One region of the Streptomyces sp. P9-2 genome, then DNA from elsewhere that is predicted to be linked to it. Evidence: riboswitches for the same ligand, from Rfam matches in the RefSeq annotation. Region 1 holds a riboswitch; each other region holds the start of a gene.
The links. A riboswitch is a leader RNA that binds a small molecule or an ion and turns the genes downstream of it on or off. The one in region 1 is predicted to bind cyclic di-AMP.
Positions count from the first base shown of each region.

Region 2: it holds a riboswitch for cyclic di-AMP, as region 1 does, so the genes downstream of both, ACQY0Z_RS04085 (transglycosylase SLT domain-containing protein) here and ACQY0Z_RS10100 (transglycosylase family protein) in region 1, are expected to answer to the same signal.
Region 3: it holds a riboswitch for cyclic di-AMP, as region 1 does, so the genes downstream of both, ACQY0Z_RS27425 (M23 family metallopeptidase) here and ACQY0Z_RS10100 (transglycosylase family protein) in region 1, are expected to answer to the same signal.
Region 4: it holds a riboswitch for cyclic di-AMP, as region 1 does, so the genes downstream of both, ACQY0Z_RS07875 (M23 family metallopeptidase) here and ACQY0Z_RS10100 (transglycosylase family protein) in region 1, are expected to answer to the same signal.

Region 1 covers NZ_CP192633.1:2,143,724-2,149,333, forward strand. Annotated here, with positions in the region: gene ACQY0Z_RS10090 (cytochrome P450 family protein) at 101-1,393, shown strand; gene ACQY0Z_RS10095 (transglycosylase family protein) at 1,586-2,527, shown strand; cyclic di-AMP (ydaO/yuaA leader) riboswitch at 2,747-2,915, shown strand; gene ACQY0Z_RS10100 (transglycosylase family protein) at 2,920-3,609, shown strand; gene eno (phosphopyruvate hydratase) at 3,878-5,167, shown strand; gene ACQY0Z_RS10110 (FtsB family cell division protein) at 5,284-5,610, shown strand, end outside.
Region 2 covers NZ_CP192633.1:870,445-876,054, reverse strand. Annotated here, with positions in the region: gene ACQY0Z_RS04090 (HAD family hydrolase) at 153-1,025, shown strand; gene ACQY0Z_RS04085 (transglycosylase SLT domain-containing protein) at 989-1,462, opposite strand; cyclic di-AMP (ydaO/yuaA leader) riboswitch at 1,465-1,635, opposite strand; gene ACQY0Z_RS04080 (polyprenyl synthetase family protein) at 2,162-3,172, shown strand; gene ACQY0Z_RS04075 (LolA family protein) at 3,552-4,787, shown strand; gene ACQY0Z_RS04070 (ABC transporter ATP-binding protein) at 4,830-5,610, shown strand, end outside.
Region 3 covers NZ_CP192633.1:6,068,028-6,073,637, reverse strand. Annotated here, with positions in the region: gene ACQY0Z_RS27430 (SGNH/GDSL hydrolase family protein) at 251-1,036, opposite strand; gene ACQY0Z_RS27425 (M23 family metallopeptidase) at 1,287-2,213, opposite strand; cyclic di-AMP (ydaO/yuaA leader) riboswitch at 2,218-2,382, opposite strand; gene ACQY0Z_RS27420 (tyrosine-protein phosphatase) at 2,903-3,700, shown strand; gene ACQY0Z_RS27415 (DUF6126 family protein) at 3,725-3,853, opposite strand; gene ACQY0Z_RS27410 (helix-turn-helix domain-containing protein) at 3,850-4,473, opposite strand; gene ACQY0Z_RS27405 (aspartate aminotransferase family protein) at 4,554-5,610, opposite strand, start outside.
Region 4 covers NZ_CP192633.1:1,664,053-1,669,662, forward strand. Annotated here, with positions in the region: gene ACQY0Z_RS07850 (DUF3040 domain-containing protein) at 1-151, opposite strand, end outside; gene ACQY0Z_RS07855 (HAMP domain-containing sensor histidine kinase) at 544-1,590, shown strand; gene ACQY0Z_RS07860 (response regulator) at 1,621-2,280, shown strand; gene ACQY0Z_RS07865 (dihydrofolate reductase family protein) at 2,367-3,500, shown strand; tRNA gene ACQY0Z_RS07870 (tRNA-Met) at 3,564-3,637, shown strand; cyclic di-AMP (ydaO/yuaA leader) riboswitch at 3,941-4,098, shown strand; gene ACQY0Z_RS07875 (M23 family metallopeptidase) at 4,111-5,133, shown strand; gene ACQY0Z_RS07880 (PrsW family intramembrane metalloprotease) at 5,241-5,610, opposite strand, start outside.

The DNA of each region.
Region 1 (5,610 bases):
CCGTCAGGGCCCGAAGGGGCGCGGGGAACTGCGCACCCTGCCCCCCACCCACCCGCACAGGCCCTCAGGCCCGTAACCCCCGCCCCGTTAGGGTCACCCCATGCCCGACCAGTCACCCCCCGCCCCTGACCTGTTCACCTGGGAGTTCGCCACCAACCCCTACCCCGCCTACGCCTGGCTCCGCGAACACGCCCCCGTGCACAAGACGCAACTCCCCAGCGGCGTCCACGCCTGGCTGGTCACCCGCTACGCCGACGCACGTCAAACCCTCGCCGACAACCGCCTGTCCAAGAACCCCGCCCACCACGACGAGCCCGCCCACGCGAAGGGCAAAACCGGGATCCCCGGTGAACGGCAGGCCGACCTCATGACGCACCTGCTGAACATCGACCCCCCGGACCACACCCGCCTCCGCCGACTGGTCAGCAAGGCCTTCACCCCCCGCCGGGTGGCGGAGTTCGCACCCCGCGTGCAAGAACTCACCGACGACCTCATCGACCGTTTCGCCGCAAACGGCAGCGGCACCGCCGACCTGATCCACGACTTCGCCTTCCCTCTCCCCATCTACGCCATCTGCGACCTCCTCGGCGTCCCCCGCGAGGACCAGGACGACTTCCGGGACTGGGCGGGCATGATGATCCGTCACGGCGGCGGCCCGCGCGGCGGGGTCGCGCGGTCGGTGAAGAAGATGCGCGGATACCTCGCCGAGCTGATCCACCGCAAGCGCGAGGCGCTGCCCGCCGAGCCCGAACCCGGCGAGGACCTCATCTCGGGTCTGATCCGCGCCTCGGACCACGGCGAGCACCTCACGGAGAACGAGGCCGCCGCGATGGCGTTCATCCTCCTCTTCGCCGGCTTCGAGACCACCGTCAACCTCATCGGCAACGGCACCTACGCCCTGCTCACGCACCCGGAGCAGCGGGAGCGTCTGCAGCGGGCGCTGGCCGAGGGGGACCGCGGGCTGCTGGAGACCGGCGTGGAGGAACTGCTGCGCTACGACGGCCCGGTGGAGCTGGCGACCTGGCGGTTCGCCACGGAGCCGGTCGTCATCGGCGGGCAGCGGATCGAGACCGGCGACCCGGTGCTCGTCGTGCTCGCCGCGGCCGACCGGGACCCGGAGCGGTTCGCCGACCCGGACACCCTGGACCTGGGCCGCCGCGACAACCAGCATCTGGGGTACGGGCACGGCATCCACTACTGCCTGGGCGCCCCGCTCGCGCGCCTGGAGGGACAGACGGCGCTCGCCACGCTCCTGACGCGTCTTCCGGACCTCCGCCTCGCCGCCGATCCGTCCGAACTGCGCTGGCGGGGCGGCCTCATCATGCGGGGACTCCGCACGCTTCCGGTGGAATTCTCCCCTCCGTATCCAAGGGGGAGTTCGGGACAGACCTGACCTTCCTGTCCCTCCCCGGGGGTCGGCGTGCGGGAACCTGAGGCATGCTCAACTCTGTGATCTTCATGTGATCTGCACGGCATGAACTTGTGACAAGTGATCGACTGCCTATACGTTCACCCATCAAGTACGGCGCGCTGCACGCTTTTGCTCGCCCGTGCCGGTTCTTGTTGCCGAGTGAAAGGCTTCCGCATGCTCTCCGGGAACGGCCGACACCGTCGCCCCCGCCAGGCTCCGGCTCTGCTCGTCGCCGCCGGGGTGACCGGCTCCGCGATCGCGATCCCGCTCCTCGGTGCGGGCGCCGCCAGCGCGGCGGACGGTGAGACGTGGGACCGGGTCGCGGAGTGCGAGAGCGGCGGCTCCTGGAGCCAGAACACCGGCAACGGCTACTACGGCGGCCTGCAGTTGACCCAGGACGACTGGGAGAACTACGGCGGCCTGGAGTTCGCGCCCAGCGCCGACGCGGCCAGCCGCAACCAGCAGATCACCGTGGCCGAGAGAATCCTCGCCGACCAGGGTGTCGGCAAGTGGCGCGCCTGCGGCCTGCTCACGGGTCTGAACCAGGACACCGCGTCCCCGAACGTCGACCCGGGCGTGCCGACCGGCGAGGACCGGGACGACTCCCTGCTCGGGCTCGGCGGCTCGAGCACTCCGTCCGCTTCGCCGGAATCCGGTGATTCGTCCGCTTCTCCCTCTCCGTCGGCGACGTCCGGTTCGTCCGGTGAGGCGAAGAGCGGCACGGGCGCCGGCGCCTCCGCGTCCACCTCCGCCACTCCCGGAGGTGACGAGTCGGACAAGTCGGGGCAGAGCACCGGTTCTTCGGCCGTCGGTGAGTCCGAGGACGGCGGCTCGGGCCGCCATCGCGGTGTCAGCGCGGAGGAGGGTGCGACCGCGGGTACCGGGACCCCGTCGTCCGGCCGGCACGCCTCACCCTCCGCGGACACGCCTGCGGGCATCTCCGATGACCGTTACACCGTCCAGACCGGCGACAGCCTGGCCTCCATCGCCGACTCCCTTGCCCTGACCGGCGGATGGACGGCCCTCTACGTCGAGAACCAGCAGGTCATCGGCGACGACCCGGACCTCATCCTGCCCGGCCAGCGCCTCCTGGTGGACGCAGAAACCGGCGAATAGCGGTCGGAAAAGGGTGGCAGAAGGCACCCCCGTGCGGCGGCAGTTGACGGAGCGATTAGAGCTGAATGTCCGTAATAAGGGCCGTGAGAGATAGGTCTCAGAGGCCCTGATCATCTTTGAAATTCCGCCGATCGCGTGCTTACGGTCGTGACCGCTCGCCATCGCGGGCCCCGGCTGCCGCCACGCCGAATCCTGCCAGTGGCAGCACGGGAACAGTCGTCGCGTCATGCGCCGTAGGCAGGAGCGGGGGACCCAGGTAAGTGCCGCGACCGGACGGTTGACGTCCGGTACGGCTCGGGGTGAAGCCGCGTCCCGTGAGGGACGTGGCCGGGCAACTCAACCGGCCCGAACCCGACAGCTCACCTCGTAGGCGTCGGTGAGGGGATCCAACCATGCTGTTTTCCGGCAAGGGCAAGCACCGTCGTCCGTCCAAGGCCACCCGCGCCATCGCCATCGCCGGTGTCACCGGCGCCGCCGTCGCCGGCCCGCTGATGGCGTCCGGCACCGCCTCCGCGGCCACCGCGTCCGAGTGGGACGCCGTCGCCCAGTGCGAGTCCGGCGGCAACTGGTCCATCAACACCGGCAACGGCTACTACGGCGGTCTGCAGTTCTCCGCCTCCACCTGGGCCGCGTACGGCGGCACCCAGTACGCCGCCACCGCCGACCAGGCCTCCAAGGCGCAGCAGATCGAGATCGCCGAGAAGGTCCTCGCGGGCCAGGGCAAGGGCGCCTGGCCGGTCTGCGGCACGGGCCTGTCCAACACCCCGTACAGCGGTGCCGCCGCCGAGGCCCCCAAGACCGAGGCCCCCGCCGAGCGCACCGAGGAGAAGGCCTCCCGCTCCGCCGAGCGCCCGGCCGCCCCGGCCGAGGAGAAGGCGGCGAAGAAGACCGTCACCACCCCGACCGGCAAGAAGGTCGAGAAGGGCGACGGCGAGTACAAGGTCGTCAAGGGCGACACCCTCAGCTCGATCGCCGCGGAGCACGACGTCGAGGGCGGCTGGGCGAAGCTGTTCGAGCTGAACGACGACATCGTCGACGACGCCGACCTCATCTACCCGGGCCAGCAGCTGCACCTCAAGTAAGGGCAGACCGCGAGGTCCCTCCCGTCCCCCCACGGGCTCCCCGCCCCGGTGCGTTTCTTCCCCCGTGCGCACCGGGGCGGGGTCATGTCCGGACGCATTCCGGTCACGGTTTGCCGAGACGGCTTTGTTCCGTACGGAAACAATTTACGCTCTGTTCTGTCCATGAGGCGGGCGGCGAGATGGCCGAACGCCCGGAGCCGGTTAGGCTCGGACTCGCAGGGCCCCGCGGCCCCGCTCACCCGCGTCACATCCCAAGAAGGAGATGCTCGTGCCGTCCATCGACGTCGTCGTAGCCCGGGAAATCCTGGACTCCCGAGGCAACCCCACGGTCGAGGTCGAGGTCGGCCTCGACGACGGCAGCACGGGTCGTGCCGCCGTCCCGTCCGGCGCCTCCACCGGCGCCTTCGAGGCCATCGAACTCCGTGACGGCGACGCCGGCCGTTACCTGGGCAAGGGCGTCGAGAAGGCCGTACTGGCCGTCATCGAGCAGATCGGCCCGGAGCTCGTCGGCTACGACGCCACCGAGCAGCGCCTGATCGACCAGGCGATGTTCGACCTGGACGCCACCGACAACAAGGGCTCGCTCGGCGCCAACGCCATCCTCGGCGTCTCGCTCGCCGTCGCGCACGCCGCCTCCGAGGCCAGCGACCTGCCGCTGTTCCGCTACCTGGGCGGCCCGAACGCGCACCTGCTGCCGGTGCCGATGATGAACATCCTGAACGGCGGCTCGCACGCCGACTCCAACGTGGACATCCAGGAGTTCATGATCGCCCCGATCGGCGCGGAGTCCTTCTCCGAGGCGCTGCGCTGGGGCGCCGAAGTCTACCACACCCTCAAGAAGGTGCTGAAGGGCAAGGGCCTGGCCACCGGTCTGGGCGACGAGGGCGGCTTCGCCCCGAACCTCGGCTCCAACCGCGAGGCCCTCGACCTGATCCTCGAGGCGATCAAGGAAGCCGGCTACACCCCCGGCGAGCAGATCGCCCTGGCCCTGGACGTGGCCGCCTCCGAGTTCTACAAGGACGGCGTCTACACCTTCGAGGGCAAGGAGCGCTCGGCGGCCGAGATGACCGAGTACTACGCGGAGCTCGTCGACGCGTACCCGCTCGTGTCCATCGAGGACCCGCTGTTCGAGGACGACTGGGACGGCTGGAAGACCATCACCGACAAGCTCGGCGACAAGGTCCAGCTCGTCGGCGACGACCTGTTCGTCACCAACCCGGAGCGCCTGGCCCGCGGCATCGAGGAGGGTGCCGCCAACGCCCTGCTGGTCAAGGTCAACCAGATCGGCTCGCTCACCGAGACCCTGGACGCCGTCGAGCTGGCCCAGCGCAACGGCTTCAAGTGCATGATGTCCCACCGCTCCGGCGAGACCGAGGACGTCACCATCGCCGACCTCGCCGTCGCCACCAACTGCGGCCAGATCAAGACCGGCGCCCCGGCCCGCTCCGAGCGCGTCGCCAAGTACAACCAGCTGCTGCGCATCGAGGAGATCCTCGACGACGCCGCGGTGTACGCCGGCCGCAGCGCCTTCCCCCGGTTTCGCTCTGCGAACCAGTAGGCACAGCAAGGGCTGACCTCACCCCCGCAGGAAGCGTCGTACGTACGTCCCCGTACCCGGTCCCGTACCGTGTGCGGGGACGTACGCGCGTAGGACAGCGAACGAGAGGCGGGAACATGGCGGTGAAGGACCGAGAGCGTTTCTCCACCGCGACCAGGATCCGGCTGATCGGTGAGCAGACCGCGGCCCGGGTCTACCGCTCGCAGACCAAGCGGCAGGCCCGCCGCTCCCGGCTGACCGGCCGCGCGGCCCTGCTCGCCCTGGTCCTCTGCTCCCTGGTCGTGGCCCTCGCCTACCCGATGCGGCAGTACGTCTCCCAGCGCGCGGAGATCGCCGACCTGCAGAAGGAGCAGGACGAGACCCGCCGCCGGGTCGAACGGCTGCGCGACCTCAAGGCCCGCTGGCAGGACGACGCGTACGCCGAGCAGGAGATCCGCAGGCGC
Region 2 (5,610 bases), 1.3 Mb from region 1:
CCGGGTCCGGTGGAGCGCTCGGTGTTCCGGTCACACGGGGAAACAGCTCTCATCCGGTCGCGATCCGGCGGCAGAGGACAGCAAAACGCACCCAATGCGAGGGCATACGGGCGTGGTGAATCGGACGGTCCTCTTGTCCGTATTCTCTGATCATGGCCGCACCCACCGATTGTTCTCTCATCGCCACCGACCTGGACGGGACGCTGCTGCGCGGTGACGACACCCTTTCCGACCGCTCCCTCGCCGCCCTCGCCCGGGCCGGACGGGCCGGTGCCCGGCACCTCGTGGTGACGGGCCGGCCGGCCCCCAGAGTGCGGCCGCTTCTCGACGACCTCGGCTGCACGGGGCTCGCGGTGTGCGGACAGGGGGCGCAGGTCTACGACGCCGCCGCGGGGCGGATGCTGTGGTCGGTCCGGCTGGACCGGGAGCTGGCGGAGACCGCGCTCGGCAAGATCGAGGCCGAGGTGGGGGAGGTGTACGCCGCGGTCGACCAGGACGGGGTCGACGGGCTGACGCTGATCGAGCAGGGCTACCGGATGCCGCACCCGACGCTGCCGTCGGTGCGGGTGGAGCGGCGCGACGACCTGTGGGCGAAGCCGATCAGCAAGGTGCTGCTGCGCCACCCGGCGCTGTCGGACGACGCGCTGGCGGCGGCGGCCCGCTCCGTGGTCGGCTCGCTGGCCACGGTCACCATGTCGGGGCCGGGCACGGTGGAGCTCCAGCCGTGCGGGGTCACCAAGGCGACGGGGCTGGCGCTGGCCGCCGAGCACCTGGGGCTGCGCCCCGAGGACACGATCGCCTTCGGGGACATGCCGAACGACGTCCCCATGTTCCGGTGGGCGGGCCACGGCGTCGCCATGGCCAACGCGCATCCGGAGCTGAAGGCGGTGGCCGACGAGGTCACCCTGTCGAACGAGGACGACGGCGTGGCCGTCGTCCTCGAGCGACTGTTCGGGCAGGTGGCCGGTGTCGGCCGTCAGAGGTCGGCTCAGTACGCGCCGAAGACGTTGTCGATCGAGCCGTAGCGGTCGGCGGCGTAGTTGCAGGCCGCGGCGATGTTGGCGACCGGGTCGAACGGGTCGAAGGCGGTGCCGGGCACGTGGTACGCCTGGAAGGTCGGGTCGATGACCTGCAGCAGGCCCTTCGACGGGGTGCCCTTCGCGGCGTTGGAGTCCCACAGGTTGATGGCGGCCGGGTTGCCGGACGACTCCCGCATGATGTTGCGGTGGATGGAGTCGTAGGAGCCGGGGATGCCGTTCTGCGCCATGATGTCCATCGCCTCGCGGATCCAGCCGTCGAGGTTGTCCGGGTACGCGGTCGTGGAGGCGGCGGTCGTGGCCTGGGCCGAGGGGGCCGCGGAGGCGCTGGTGGCCCCGAACAGCGGCAGCGCGACCACGGCGACGCCGGTGCCGGCGACGGCAAGGGTGCGGACGAGGCGACGGGGCGAAGCGAAAGCGGGCATGTCTGGGTCCTCTCCTACGCCTGCGAGGTGAGCTGTCGGGTTCGGGCGGGAGAGTGCCCGGCCGTGCCCCTGCGGGCATGGCTTCACCCCGAGCCGTCCCGGCGTGGTGTCCGGTACGGCGGCTTACCTGGGTCCCCCGCTCCTGCCGTGCGTGAGTTGGTCGTCGGGTGTGATGCGGGTGGCGGCAGGACTAGGCGTCCACCCGGCAGGCCCGGAACGTATGCGAGAGCAGATGTCGGGAACAAGTGCGACGATCACGCAACACCCCGTTTGATCTTGAGATGGGTGTTTTTGAACGTTTGATCCTTTGCGGTCGCCAAGCGTCAACTCCGTTGCGTGGAGCGGAAGGACGGGGGTGTGCGAGGGTGTCCCGGTGATCGCCCGGCGCGTGACTCACTTCACGGAACGGCGACCCCGAGCGCATTTGTGGCCAAGGGGAATTCGCTCACCAATAACGGCAAATCGGACCCAGGGGTGGGGCAGGATGGTTCAGGGGTCACTGTGTCCGGGAAGCTGAGGTATGTCCGTTGTTATCAGCCGAACAAAAACACTCCGCTTCTGATCCCGTATCGCCCTGCTTGTGACCCCGGGCCCTGGCGGTGATCGAAACCTGACCGGATACGCTGACTCGAGTGGTGGCAGCGACCTATCGACAAACCGTGTAACCGCCAGCAGACACCAGCAGACAGGAGACCCCTCGTGACCGTCGTCGGGCCGTTCGGGCTGAGCGTGCGGGACCAGGCTCTGGAAGCCGATGTCCAGGCCGGATTGACGGCTGTCGAGGAAGGGCTGCTCGAAGCCACCAAGAGCGAGGTGCCGTTCATCACGGAGGCCGCGCAGCACCTGGTGCGGGCCGGCGGCAAGCGGTTCCGCCCGCTGCTCGTCATGCTGGCCGCCCGGTTCGGCGACCCCTACGCGCCCGGCGTCGTGCCGTCGGCCGTCGTGGTGGAGCTCACCCACCTGGCCACGCTGTACCACGACGACGTGATGGACGAGGCCGAGGTGCGCCGCGGGGTCGCGAGCGCGAACGCCCGCTGGGGCAACTCGGTCGCCGTGCTCACCGGCGACTTCCTCTTCGCCCGCGCCTCCCACATCCTGGCCGACCTCGGCCCGGAGGCCGTGCGGGTGCAGGCCGAGGCGTTCGAGCGGCTGGTCACCGGCCAGATCCTGGAGACCGCGGGCCCTCAGGACGGCCGCGACCCGGTCGACCACTACCTGGACGTGCTCGGCGGCAAGACCGGCTCCCTCGTCGCCGTCTCCTGCCGCTTCGGCGCGATGATGTCCGGCGCCGACGAGACCGTCGTCGACGTCCTCACCCAGTACGGCGAGCGGCTCGGCGTCGCCTTCCAGCTCGCCGACGACGTCCTCGACATCGCCTCCGACTCCCACGAGTCCGGCAAGACCCCCGGCACCGACCTGCGCGAGGGCATCGCCACCCTCCCCGTGCTGCGCCTGCGCGAGCGGGCGGCCCGGCTAGGCCTCGCCGAGGACCTCGCCCTGTGCGAGCTGCTCGACTCCGACCTCACCGACGACACCCGGCACGCCGAGGCGCTGCGCCTGCTGCGCGCCCACCCGGCGCTCGGCCAGGCCCGCCGGGACACCGTGCGCTACGCCGAGGAGGCGCGCTCCGCGCTCGCCCCGCTGCCCGACGGCCCCGCCAAGTCGGCGCTGGTCGAGCTGTGCGACGCGGTGGTGCACCGGGCCGGCTGACCGGCTCCGGCCGGCCGTTCCGGTCGTCCTCCCCGACTGCCGCCCGGCCGTCGACCGACTGCCGCCCGGCCGTCGACCGGCTGCCGCCCGGCCGTCGACCGGCTGCCGCCCGGCCGTCCCCCGGCTGCCGCCCGGCCGTCCCCGTACGCCTCCGGTACCCGGGTGACCCCTACGGGGCGGGTGAGGGGCCGTGGTCCCGTGTCATACCGCAGCAGTACGCGCAGTTGAGCCCGCGGTCTGACGATTCCGTCCCCCCGATCTGGTCAGATGGACCACGACGGACAACACCACTTCTCACCGGTTCGGGTGAGAATGGCGGCCCGGGCCGAACGGGTGCGAGAACACGGACGGAAGCCGCCGCCGACCACGGAGGGCACACATGGCACCGAACGAGACCGACGACAGGACGACCGCGGGGGAGGCCGTGGAGCCGCGCGCCGGGCGCCGCAAGGCCGCGCGGTACGTGGTCCCCGTCACCGTGATGGGCGTGGCGGCCGCGACGATCGGACTCGTCCCGGCGCTCGCCGACTCCGGCGACCCCGACCTGCCCGACATCACCGCCGCGCAGCTCGTCGAGAAGATCGCGCAGTCGGACGTGGAGCGGCTGTCCGGCACCGTGAAGATCACCACCGACCTGGGGCTGCCGAACCTCGGCGGGCTGGAGAGCGGCCTGCTGTCCGGCGCGGCGGGCGGCGAGGACGGCGAGGGCGGCTCCTCCGCCGACCCGTCCGGCCGGCTCACCGAGCTGGCGTCCGGCACGCACACCCTGCGCGTCGCCGCCGACGGCCCGGACCGCCAGAAGCTGTCCCTGCTGGAGAACGCCGCCGAGTACAGCCTCATCCACAACGGCAAGGACGTCTGGGGCTACGACAGCGCGTCCAACGAGGTCTACCACGCCACCGTCGACGAGGCGGACGCCGAGGAGCGGACCGAGCAGCAGCCCCCGGCCACCCCGAAGGGCTGGGCGGAGCAGGCCCTGAAGGCGGTCGACGACACCACGTCCGTGAAGGTCGACGGCACCGCCCAGGTGGCAGGACGCGACGCCTACCGGCTGGTGGTCGAGCCCAGGCAGTCCGGCTCCACGGTCGGCGCCGTCAGCATCGCCGTGGACAGCGAGACGGGCATGCCGCTGAAGTTCACGCTCACTCCGTCGAGCGGCGGTTCGGCCGTCGTGGACGTCGGCTTCACCAAGGTGAGCTTCGACCGTCCGGACGCCTCCACGTTCGAGTTCACCCCGCCCAAGGGCGCCAAGGTGACCGAGGACACCGAACAGGACCGCGGCCACGGCGACTTCGGCAAGGCGCCGGAGCGCGGCCCGAAGTCCGAGGAGGACCTCGCCAAGGGCCTCGACGGGCTGCGGATGCTCGGCGAGGGCTGGAACACCGTCGCCACGTTCGACACCGGCGCCGGCGCGGGACTGCCCACCGAGGAGGAGGTCGGCGGCGACCTGGGCGGCTTCCTCGGCTCGCTCGGCGACCAGGTCGAGGGCGACTTCGGCAAGGGCACGGTGTTCAGCACCCGCCTGGTCAACGCCCTCGTCACGGAGGACGGCAAGGTCTACGTGGGTACGGTCACCAGGGACGCGCTGGTGAAGGCGGCCGAGGCGGGGAAGTAGGTCCCCGAGTCCGCCGACGCCGTGAGGGGAACGGGGGAGCCGATGGACGGGACGTCCGCCACGGAGCAGACGCGCGGGACGTCCGCCACGGAGCAGGCACGCGACGGGCGGTCCGAGGGTGACGCGGTGGTCGTCACCCGGGGGCTGACCAAGCGTTACCGCGGCGGACAGCTCGCCGTGGACGACCTGCACCTGACCGTCCCGGCGGGCAGCGTCTTCGGCTTCCTCGGCCCCAACGGCTCCGGCAAGACGACCACCATCCGCATGCTGATGGGCCTGATCGAGCCGACCTCCGGGACGGCGCACGTGCTGGGGCGCCCCATGCCCCGCTCCGCGCGCGCCGTCCTGCCGCACGTCGGCGCCCTCATCGAGGGCCCCGCCCTCTACGGCTTCCTCTCCGGCCGCGACAACCTCCTCCGCTACGACGCCGCCGACCCCACTGCGGACCCCCGCACCCGCGCGGCCCGTGTCGCCGCCGCCCTGGACCGGGTGGGCCTCACGGCCGCGTCCGGCAAGAAGGCGCGGGCGTACTCCCTCGGCATGAAGCAGCGCCTCGGTCTCGCCGCCGCCCTGCTGCGGCCCCGCCGGCTGCTGGTGCTGGACGAGCCGACCAACGGCCTCGACCCGCAGGGCATGCGGGAGATCCGCGGGCTCGTCCGCGAACTCGCCACCGACGGCACGACCGTCTTCCTCTCCTCCCACCTGCTCGACGAGATCGAGCAGGTCTGCACGCACGTCGCGGTGATGGCACGCGGCCGGCTGATCACGCAGGGGCAGGTCGCCGAGCTGGCCGCGGGCGCCCGGGGCCGCCTGGTGGTCACCA
Region 3 (5,610 bases), 3.9 Mb from region 1:
CGCGCCCCAAGGGCGTGATCCGCCCCGCGCCCTCAAAGACGCGCGAGAGCATCGCCCCATCAGGGGCGCGGGGAAATGCGCAACCAGCCACGAAGCGCCCGCGGAGGCCTGAGGCGTCGAGCTTCACGTGGGCCTCAGACGCGCGGGCACTACGCCCCAAAAGGGGCGCGGGGAACTGCGCGACCAGCCACGCACCCACCCGCACACGCCCCGCGGGACCAGCCACCCCGCGCGCCGAGCGGACCGCGCCTCACGCCACCTTCGCGATCCGCGACCGGATGTCCTCCGGGGACAGCGTCCCCTTCGCCGTGACGTGGTCACCCGACGACTCCCCCCGCAGGCGCCGGCCGATCCACGGCACCAGATACTCCCGCGCCCAGTGGACGTCGTCCCGCCGGATCTCCAGCGTGCCGCGAGGCGGCAGCGGCGGCCACGGCTGCTCGGGGTCCGCGGGCACCTTCAGACCGAGCGCGAGACCCGCGCGCAGCGCGACGCGGGTGTGCCCCTCGGGCGACAGGTGCAGCCGGTCCGCGTCCCACGCCCTGCGGTCCTGCACACTCCGCAGCGACCACAGGTCGAGCACCGGACAGCCGTACCGGTCGGCGACCGCCCGCACGTGCCCGTTGTACGTCGCGATCTTGCCGCGCAGATGCTTGAGCAGCGGGACCCCCCGGGTGTCGAACCCGGTGGTCACCATCACTGTCCCGGCCACCGCGGCCAGCTGCGCGACCGCCTTCTCGAAGCGCTCGGCCACCTCGTCCGGGTCGGTGCCCGGACGCAGGATGTCGTTGCCGCCGGCGCAGAAGGAGACCAGGTCGGGGGCGAGTTCGACGGCCCGGGGGACCTGGTCGGCCACGATCTGGTCCAGCAGCTTGCCGCGCACCGCGAGATTGACGTACCGGAAGTCGCCCTCGGGCCTGCGGTCGGCGAGCAGAACGGCGAGGCGGTCGGCCCAGCCGACGAACGCCCCGTCGGGGCCGGGGTCGCCGACGCCCTCGGTGAAGCTGTCCCCCACCGCCACGTACGACCCGATCACTGTTGCCTTGTCACTCTTCGAATCGTCTGCCACAGCCGGACATGATTCACCTTCGGATGTGACCTACGCGACCGTAGGCGGGGGTTGACGCGCGGTGAGATAAGCCACTTCAAGGTTTGGCCAAGCCAGGAATAGGTACGGCCCGGCGCGGACACGTGCCCGGACACGGACGCTGACACACCGGAGGCCGGGCCCCGTGGATCGGGGTCCGGCCTCAGGCGTGCGTGTCAGGAAGGGTGCCGCTCGGGTGTCAGATGGAGACGCCCTTGCCGCGCAGGTACGAGATCGGGTCCACGTCCGAGCCGTAGTCCGGGCTGGTGCGGATCTCGAAGTGCAGGTGCGGGCCGGTCACGTTGCCGGTCGCACCGGAGAGACCGACCTGCTGGCCGGCGCTCACCGTCTGGCCCGCCGAGACGGACAGCGAGGAAAGGTGGGCGTACTGGGCGTAGTGGCCGTCGTTCAGCTGGATGACGACCTGGTTGCCGTACGCGCCGCCCCAGCCGGCGGAGACGACGGTGCCGGCGCCGACGGCCTTCAGGGAGGTGCCGGTCGGGACGCTGAAGTCGACACCGGTGTGGTAGCCGCTGGACCACATGCTGCCGGCCACCTTGTAGGCGGTGCCGATGCCGCCGCCGGGCACCGGGGAGGTGAAGCCGGAGGCGGGGGCGGTCTGCGCGGACGCCTCGTCGGAGGAGGTCTCCTCGGCGGCCTTCTGCGCGGGCTGCTCGGCCGGCTTCTCGGCCTTGGGCGCGGCGGGCTTGGCGGTCTGCGGCGAAGTGGACTGCTGCGGCGCGCTCTTGGCGGCGGCCTTGCCGTCGATCGAGAGCTTCAGACCCGGGTGGATGAGCGACGGGTCGTCACCGACGGCCTCGCGGTTGTCCGCGTAGAGCTGCTTCCAGCCACCGTCGACGTGCTCGGCCTCGGCGATCTTGGCGAGGTAGTCGCCGGCCTTCACGGTGTACGTGCGGGTCTCGCCGTTCTTGTCGGCCTTGGCCTGCTGACCGGTGACGGACAGCGACTGGACCGAGGCCTCGGGGGCGGACTGCGGCGTCGCGGCGTGGGCGCCGGCGGCGCCGAGGAACGGCAGGGCGAGAGCGGCGCCACCGGTTCCGGCGACGGCGATGGAGCGGGTGAAACGCTGAGCCTTGGTGCGGCGGTGCTTACCCTTCGCGGGCATGTCGAATTCCTCTCCGGCGCCTACGAGGTGAGCTGTCGGGTGCGGACTGGAGATGTCCGGCCGCGTTGCTGCGCGGCTTAACCCCAAGCCTGTTTCCGGGGCCCGGAACAGGCAGTTGTACCTGTGGGTCCCCCGCTCCTGCCGTACGTCGGGTCAGTGTGTGCGGGCTCCGGGCGGCGGCAGGATTAGGCGTCCGTCCGGATCGGTTGGGAACGTAAGCGACCGCGACGCGGCGAAACAAGCGGGTGTTCCCGCGAACCCGCTTTTTCCGTGATCGAAAGGGGGAAATGACGTCACCGTGCGTCGATCTCGTGAGCGTCGCGCGGGCGAATTCCCTTGTCATGCAAGGGGATTACGTGGACATGGCGACAGCGTACGGTCACCGATATGACGATGCTCACGCGACCCCTCCTCAATTCCCTCCCTATGGGGGCACGTTCTCCTCAAGCTCCCCAATCGGACAGATCGCCCGTTTTGCATTCATGACGGACGGGACAGGTGACGCAATCGCGACATCTCGATCTTGGCGAGACCGGCCTGCAATCCGTCTCTCATGAACAAACAAAAAGCGACACAATCCAACGTCGCGGAGACCGCCGACAACTCATTGCCCCAGGCAGGCATGTCGTATCGTCGAGTGGTGCCCGTCGACGAGCCGCGGCGACGGCGCGGAGTGGGAGGAGCCGTCCGTGACGCAGGAGATCCCGTCGACCGAGCCCCAGCTGACCGGGGTGCGCAATTTCCGCGACGTGGGCGGGCTGCCCACGATGGACGGCCGGCGGGTGCGGCACGGGGTGCTGTTCCGCAGCGGTCACCTCGCCCACGCGACCGCGGAGGACGCCGCCTTCCTGGCCTCGCTCGGTCTGCACACCGTGTTCGACTTCCGTAACGCGGCCGACCAGAAGCTGGAGGGCCCGGACGTCACGCTGCCGGGCGTGCGCAACGTCAACCTGCCGCTGAGCGACCCGGCCGACGGCGCGGAGTTCTGGAAGATGGTGCGCGACGGCGACCTGGACCAGCTGCGCGCGATCCTCGCCGACGGCCAGGGCGCCGACCGGATGATCACCTCGTACCGCATGATCATCAAAGAGCGCACCTCCGAGCACTCCCAGGTGCTGCGCGCGCTCGCCGAGGACAGCGTGCCCACACTGATGCACTGCGCGGCCGGGAAGGACCGCGCGGGCCTGTCGGTGGCGGTGACGCTGCTCGCCGTGGGCGTGGAGCGCGACGCGATCGTCGAGGACTACCTGAAGTCCAACGCCAAGCACCGCCGCTACAAGGTGCGGCGCAGCGGCAGCTCCGCCGAGGCCTACTCCCCCGAGGTGATGGAGCTGCTCAGCCCGCTCTTCGACGCGCGCGAGGAGTATCTGGCGGCCGCCTTCGAAACGGTCGAGGAGACCTGGGGCGGCGTGGACGCCTACCTGGAGCAGGGGCTCGGGCTCACCCCGGCCCACCGGGAGCGGCTGCGCGAGCGCCTGCTCGACTGACACCCGACCCCCACCGGGGGGCCGCTACTTCTTCGGCGCGATCTCGAAGAGGAAGTAGATGAAGGCCGCGAAGACGTGTCCGACGACGATGTAGACGAACAGCCGGACCCACAGGGCCCGGGGGAACTTCTCCTCCATGTCCTTGCCGCTCACGGGGTCTCTCCAAGGGTCGGGCCCAGGCACAGGGTGGCCGTGGGACTCTGCAGCAGGGTGTGTACGAACAGCAGCTCGACCCCGTCGGGGTCCTGAGCGGCGATGCGGTGCGGGGTCAGCGAGTCGAAGTGGGCACTGTCGCCCGGGGACAGCCGGTGCAGGGTGTCCCCGAGGCGCAGCCGCAGCCGTCCCTTGAGGACGTACAGCCACTCCTCGCCGGGGTGGACGCGGACGATGTCGCCCTGGGAGCCGTGCGGCACATGGACCCGCAGCGCCTGCATGCCGCGTCCGGCGGCTCCGGCCTGCCAGTACGTCCAGCCGCCGGCCGCCGTGGGCTCCATGTCGGCGGCGCGCACCACGGCGTCCCGGTCGACCGCCGACTCCCCGAGCAGCTCGGAGACGGTCGTACCGTAGATGCGGGCGAGGGAGAGCAGCATCGGCAGCGAGGGCTGGCGCTGTCCAGTCTCCAGGCGGGAGAGGTGGGCGGGCGACAGGCCCGCCTGCCGGGCGGCGGCCTCCAGCGTCAGGGAGGCCCGCCGGCGCAGGGCGCGCAGCTGAGGAGCGACCGCGGGCAGGGCCTCGACAGGCTCGTCCCGCGGCTCGGTCTCGGAGGAGCTCATGCCCCCCATTGAGCACCAGGCCTTACCTCTGGGGCAATTTTCTTGCCCCAGAGGCAAAGCCCCCGCGTGGTCCCGAGCGGTCAGCGGTGGGCGACCGCCTGCTTCACCAGGGTCCTGCCGAAGTCCCAGATCAGCCCGCCCTCGTGGGCGTCGTCCATCACCGCGGTGAAGGCGTCCACGAACCGGTTCACGTCACCCTCGTCGACGATCAGCGGAGGGATCAGCTTGATGACCTCCAGATGGTCCCCGGAGACCTGCGTGAGGATACGGTGCCGCTGGAGCAGGGGGACGACCACCATCTGCGCGAACAGCCCCTTGCGGGCCGCCTGGAGCATGGCCCAGCGCGAGCGGAGCTTCAGCGAGCGGGGCCGGCCGAACTCGATGCCGATCATCAGGCCCCGGCCGCGGACGTCGGCGAGCAGCTCGTAGCGGTCGGTGAGGGCGGCCAGGCGGGTGCGCAGCAGGTCCCCGACGGCCCGTACGTGCGCCACGATCTGCTCGTCCTCCATGACCGAGAGGACCGCGAGGCCCGCCGCCATGGCCTGTGCGTTGGAGCCGAAGCTGGCGGAGTGCACCAGCACCCGGTCCATCGAGGAGAAGACCTTCTTGAAGATCCAGTCCTTGCCGAGCGTGGCGCCCACCGGCACGTACCCGCCGGAGAGCGCCTTGGCCACGCACACCAGGTCCGGCTCCACGCCCTCCTCGTACTGGTAGGCGTAGAAGTCGCCGGTGCGGCCGAGCCCGGTCTGCACCTCGTCGGCGATCAGCAGCGCCTTGTGCCGGTGCAGCAGGTCCTGCGCGGCCCGCAGATAGCCGGGCGGGGTCTCGTGCACACCCTTGCCCTGGATGGGCTCGACGATCAGCGCGGCCACGTCGCCCTTGCGCAGCTCCCGCTCCAGCGCGTCGAGGTCGCCGAGCGGCACGGGCGTGTCGGGCAGCAGCGGGGCGAAGCCGTCCCGGAAGCCGGACTCGCCGTTGACGGACAGGGCGCCGGTGGTCAGCCCGTGGAAGGCGTGCTCGCAGTACAGCACCCTGGGCCTGCCGGTGGCGTAGCGGGCGAACTTCAGGGCGCCCTCCACGGCCTCCGTGCCGCTGTTGCCGAAGAACACCCGGTCCAGGTGCGGACTGTGGGCGAGG
Region 4 (5,610 bases), 480 kb from region 1:
GCCCCGCGACCAGCACCCACCAGGCACGGGTCCGCCGGTACTCGCGCGGGCGCGTCGGGCGGCCGGCGGCGAGGGAGCGGGCGAAACGGGGGTCCTCGTGCTCGAGTCGGGCCGCGAGGTCGACCAGGCGGTCGTCGTCGGACTGGGGCACGGCTCCTCCTTCCCAGAAGGTGGCCGTCCGGTCACACCGTCGACGGCCGTCGCTCCGAGCACCGGGACGTGCGCGAACCGCCGGCATGCCGCGAACTCGGGCCGATGTCCAGGAGTTTGCCCGTGCGCCGAGGTCGTCACCCGCCCGGTACGGTGCCTCCAGGGTCGCCCGGGGCGCACGGCCGGAACCATCCGTCGCGCCCCCCAACTCCCCGGGGGACCGGTACGCACGGCACCGTGGCCCCGGGTCCGCCCACGCCCGGAAAATGGGGACTGTCACCGATGGCGCCGCCCCGCGCGGGAGCGGAGGCTGGACGGTGACGGCCCGCGCCGCGCCCCCGGCCGCGGGCTGTCGGGGCCTTGAGCGTACCGACGGCGAGGAGGCGGAACCGGGTGCCTCTGTTCTGGCGCATCTTCCTGCTGAACGCCGTCGTGCTGATCGTCGCCACCGCCCTGCTCCTCGGACCCGTCACGGTGTCCACGCCCGTGCTGCTCACCGAGGCGGCCGTGCTCACCGTGGGCCTGGCGGCGATGCTCGTCGCCAACGCCCTGCTGCTGCGCGTGGGACTCGCCCCGCTGCAGCGCCTCACCCGCGCCATGAACACCACCGACCTGCTGCGTCCCGGGCACCGGACCGCGGTCGGCGGGCGCGGGGAGATCGCCGAGCTGATCACCACGTACAACACGATGCTCGACCGGCTCGAGGACGAGCGGGCCACCAGCAGCGCACGCGCCCTGTCCGCGCAGGAGGCGGAGCGCCGCCGTATCGCGCGTGAGCTGCACGACGAGGTCGGCCAGTCGCTGACCGCCGTGCTGCTCCAGCTGAAGCGGGCCGCCGACCACGCCCCCGCGGAGCTCGGCGACGAGCTCCGCCAGGTGCAGGAGACCACCCGCGCCTCCCTGGAGGAGATCCGGTGGATCGCCCGCCGGCTGCGCCCCGGCGTGCTGGACGAACTGGGCCTGGCCAGCGCCCTCAGGGCTCTCGCCACCGAGTTCGGCGGCCCCGGGCTGTCCGTGCAGCACTGCCTCGACCCCGACCTGCCCGAGCTGGACCGCGAGTCGGAGCTGGTGCTCTACCGGGTCGCGCAGGAGGGCCTCACCAACGTGGCGCGGCACGCGAGGGCGCGCCGCGCCGAGCTGGCCCTGCGCCGCACGCCCGGCGGGGTCGAGCTGCGGGTCCGCGACGACGGCCGCGGCATCGGCGGTGCCGACGAGGGCGCCGGCATCCGCGGCATGCGGGAGCGGGCGCTGCTGGTGGGCGCCGAACTGACCGTGGAGCCCCGCGCGGGCGGTGGCACCGAGCTGCGGCTCGCCGTGCCCGTCCCCGCGCGCTTCCCCGCGCACGCGCTCGTCCCCGTACGGCCCGTGCGCAAGTCCGTCCCCTCGACCACCCCGGCCGTCGTGCGCGGCTCCGCGCCCGCGCACGCGCCGCCCCCGTGACCGACGTCCACCGACCGGAAACGCTGAACCATGACCGACGCCTCCCCCACCCGTATCCTCCTCGCCGACGACCACGCGCTGGTCCGCCGGGGGGTCCGTCTCATCCTGGACGGCGAACCGGACCTGACCGTGGTGGCGGAGGCCGCCGACGGCGCCGAAGCCCTCGAACTGGCCCGCGAGCACCGCCCCGACCTGGCCATCCTCGACATCGCCATGCCGCGCCTGACCGGTCTCCAGGCGGCCCGTGAACTCTCCCGCACCCTGCCGGAGACCCGGATCCTCGTGCTGACCATGTACGACAACGAGCAGTTCTTCTTCGAGGCGCTGGCCGCCGGGGCCTCCGGCTACGTCCTGAAGTCGGTCGCCGACCAGGACCTCGTGCAGGCCTGCCACGCCACCATGCGCGGCGAGCCCTTCCTCTACCCGGGGGCGGTCAACGCCCTCATCCACAACTACCTGGACCTCGCGCGGGAGGGCCGGACCCTGCCCGCGAAGGCCATCACCGACCGCGAGGAGCAGATCCTCAAGCTCGTCGCCGAGGGCCACACCTCCCAGCAGATCGCGGACATGCTGGTGATCAGCCCCAAGACGGTGGAGCGGCACCGCGCCAACCTGCTCGCCAAGCTGGGCCTGAAGGACCGCCTGGAGCTCACCCGGTACGCGATCCGGGTCGGCCTGATCGAGCCCTGACCTCCGCCCCCGGCCGCACGGGTTGCCAGACTGGGGACGGACCGCGCAGCGGTCCCGCCGCCGCCCGCACCCGGGAGAGCCCGCCGATGCCGTACCCGCACGTCCTGCTGTCCGCCGCCGTCTCCCTCGACGGCTACCTGGACGACACCGGCCCGGAGCGGCTGCTGCTGTCGAGCCCGGCCGACTTCGACCGGGTCGACGAGGTACGGGCGTCCGTGGACGCCATCCTGGTCGGCGCCGGCACGATCCGCGCCGACAACCCCCGGCTGCTGGTCAACTCGCCCGGGCGCCGCGCCGCCCGGGTCGCCGACGGCCTGCCGGAGTACCCGCTGAAGGTCACGGTGAGCGGTTCCGGCGACCTCGACCCGACGGCCCGCTTCTGGCACACCGGCGGCGAGAAGGTGCTCTACACCACCGACAAGGGCGCCGAACGGGCCCGCGCCCTGGGCATCGCCGCCGACGTCGTGCCGCTCGGCGACGCCCTGGACTGGCGGCGGGTGCTGGAGCACCTGCACGACGCGCGCGGGGTGCGGCGGCTGATGGTGGAGGGCGGCGGGCGGATCCACACCCAGCTGATGACCGAGGGCCTCGCCGACGAGATCCAGCTCGTCCTCGCCCCGCTGTTCGTCGGCGACCCGGACGCCCCCCGCCTGTTCGGCCCCGGCGCCTACCAGGGCGGACGGCTGCGCCTGGTCGAGACCCGGCCGATCGGCGACGTCGTCCTGATGCGCTACGAGCCCACCGCGCCGGGCACCGGTCCGCTGCCGTCCGCCGCCGACCGCCACTGGCTCGCCCTCGCCTGCGAGCTGGCCGCCCGGTGCCCGCCCTCCGAGACCGCGTTCAGCGTCGGCGCGGTCGTGGTCGCCGCCGACGGCACCGAGCTGGCGCGGGGCCACTCCCGTGAGGGCGACGACCCCGTGGTGCACGCGGAGGAGGCCGCGCTCGCCAAGGCCGACCCCACCGACCCGCGGCTGGCCGGCGCCACCGTCTACTCCAGCCTGGAGCCGTGCGCCCGCCGCGCGTCCCGGCCGGCGCCCTGCGCGCGGCTGATCCTGGACGCGGGGGTGCGCCGGGTGGTCACCGCCTGGCGGGAGCCGGACACCTTCGTGACGGACGCCGACGGCAGCGCCGTACTGGCCGAGGGGGGCGCCACGGTGGTGGTGCTGCCGGAGTTCGAGCAGCTTGCGAAAGCGCCGAACGCGCACCTGCTGGGCGGTTGAACGCACCCACAGGGAAGGGATGTGCGGAGCACCCCGCGGATGCCGTACACTGGTGTTCACCGACGCGGGGTGGAGCAGCTCGGTAGCTCGCTGGGCTCATAACCCAGAGGTCGCAGGTTCAAATCCTGTCCCCGCTACTGAAGGCCGAGGGCCGGAATCCGAAAGGGTTCCGGCCCTCGGTGTTTCTCCACGACACCACCGCCGCCCCGCCTTTCACGCACAGTGAGCGAACGGCGCCGCAGCGCATAACAACTGAGGCACCGTCAGATTCGACGGGTCGTCGGACGCCCGGTCAACTCGCCCGTTTTCGCCCGCTCATGGTGCTTAAGTCCGTGCGGAAATCGTTAACGATCAAGAGGAACGGCTTGGAATCCGGCCCCCGCGTCTATTAACGTTCGATAACGCAGCGCGGTCGTCCCAGCCGTCACAGAAGTCGGCTCCGTGCGCACGCGCCGAATCCCGCAAGGGAACCGGGGAACCACCACCATGGGGTGAATCGGGCGGATACCGCCGTGGGAACACGGTTCGTATACGCGCGTAGGAGACCTTCCTGCTCCGAACCCGTCAGCTAACCCGGTAGGCGAAGAAGGAAGGAAAGGAGCGCGCCCACGTGGCGTCCAACCCGCCTGCCCCCGAGGCCCCGTTCAAGCCGAGCGACACCTTCGCCTACGGCGCCCCCGGCGCCGAAGAGGGCCCCTTCGAGGAGTGGAACCCCACCGCGGAGTCCGTCCGGCCCGTGCGCGGCCGGCACCGCGTCGCCAAGCAGCGCGGAGGCGGACTCGCCCGCAGCTCCACCGTCCTGGGCGTCGGCGTCATAGCCGCCGTCGGCGCCGGCGGCATGGCCAGCGCCCAGACCGGCAAGCCGCCCGTCTCCATCTCCATGCCCGACCTGCCCAACGTGGGTTCCCTCATCTCCGACGAGGAAACACCGAAGGGCTCCAGCACCCCCCTCAGCGACATCGGCCGGATGGCCGCCGCCGACGCGGGCGCCGAGGAGGGCGCCGCCGACGCCGGCGAGGCGCTGCGCGCCCGCATCATGGCCCAGGTCGAGCAGCAGCAGGGCCAGGCGCAGAACAAGGCGCAGGCCGCCGCCCTCGCCGCCGCCGAGAAGGAGGCCGCCGAGGCCGCCGCCAAGGCGGAGAAGGAGGCCAAGGAGAAGGCCGAGGCCGCCAAGAAGAAGGCGGAGGAGGAGGCCGCGAAGAAGGCCGAGGCCGAGCGCCTCGCCGAGCTGGCCAAGCAGTACGCGCTGCCGACCTCCTCGTACACCATCACCTCGACCTTCGGTCAGGCCGGCGCCTACTGGTCCTCCGGCTACCACACGGGCCTCGACTTCGCCGCCCCCACCGGCACCCTGATCAAGGCGGTGCACACCGGCACGATCACCTCCGCCGGCTGGGACGGCTCGTACGGCTACAAGACCGTGCTCACCCTCGACGACGGCACCGAGGTCTGGTACGCCCACCAGTCGTCGATCAACGTCAGCGTCGGCCAGAAGGTCAACACCGGCGACGTGATCGGCCGCGTCGGCGCCACCGGCAACGTCACCGGCGCCCACCTCCACCTCGAGGTGCACACCGGCTCCGGCAGCGTCGACCCGGCCGCCTGGCTGGCCGGCAAGGGCCTTTCCATCTGAACCACCCGGCGGCCGTCTCCCGGCCGCCGACGCCGTGAACGCCGGCAGCCCCGACGACGACCCCCCGACGTCAGGGCTGCCGGTTCGGTATGTCCGGGGTTCTTTCCTCAGCGGCGGTAGGGGTTCTCCCCGTACGCCGGGTACGGCGGCTGCGCCGGCCACACGGCGGGCATGGGCCCGTACGCCCACCCCGCGCCGTACGGCACCGGGGGCGCCGTGAGCCGGGCCGCGTGCTCCAGCGCGGGGCGGGCCGCCGCGCGCCGGCGCCACAGCTCCAGCAGCAGCTCCCGCTCCCGCGTCACGAAGTCCGCCCCCGCCTTCCCCGCGCGGCCCCGGTTCCGCAGGAACGCCAGCTGGGTCGCGTACGCCTCGTACTGGGTGACCGCGCGGGCCGCGGGCTTCCCTCCGTGCTCGCGGGCGAACTTCCGGGCGAGGCGACGCGCCCGCATCGAGCCCAGCGCGAACGGCTCCGCCGGA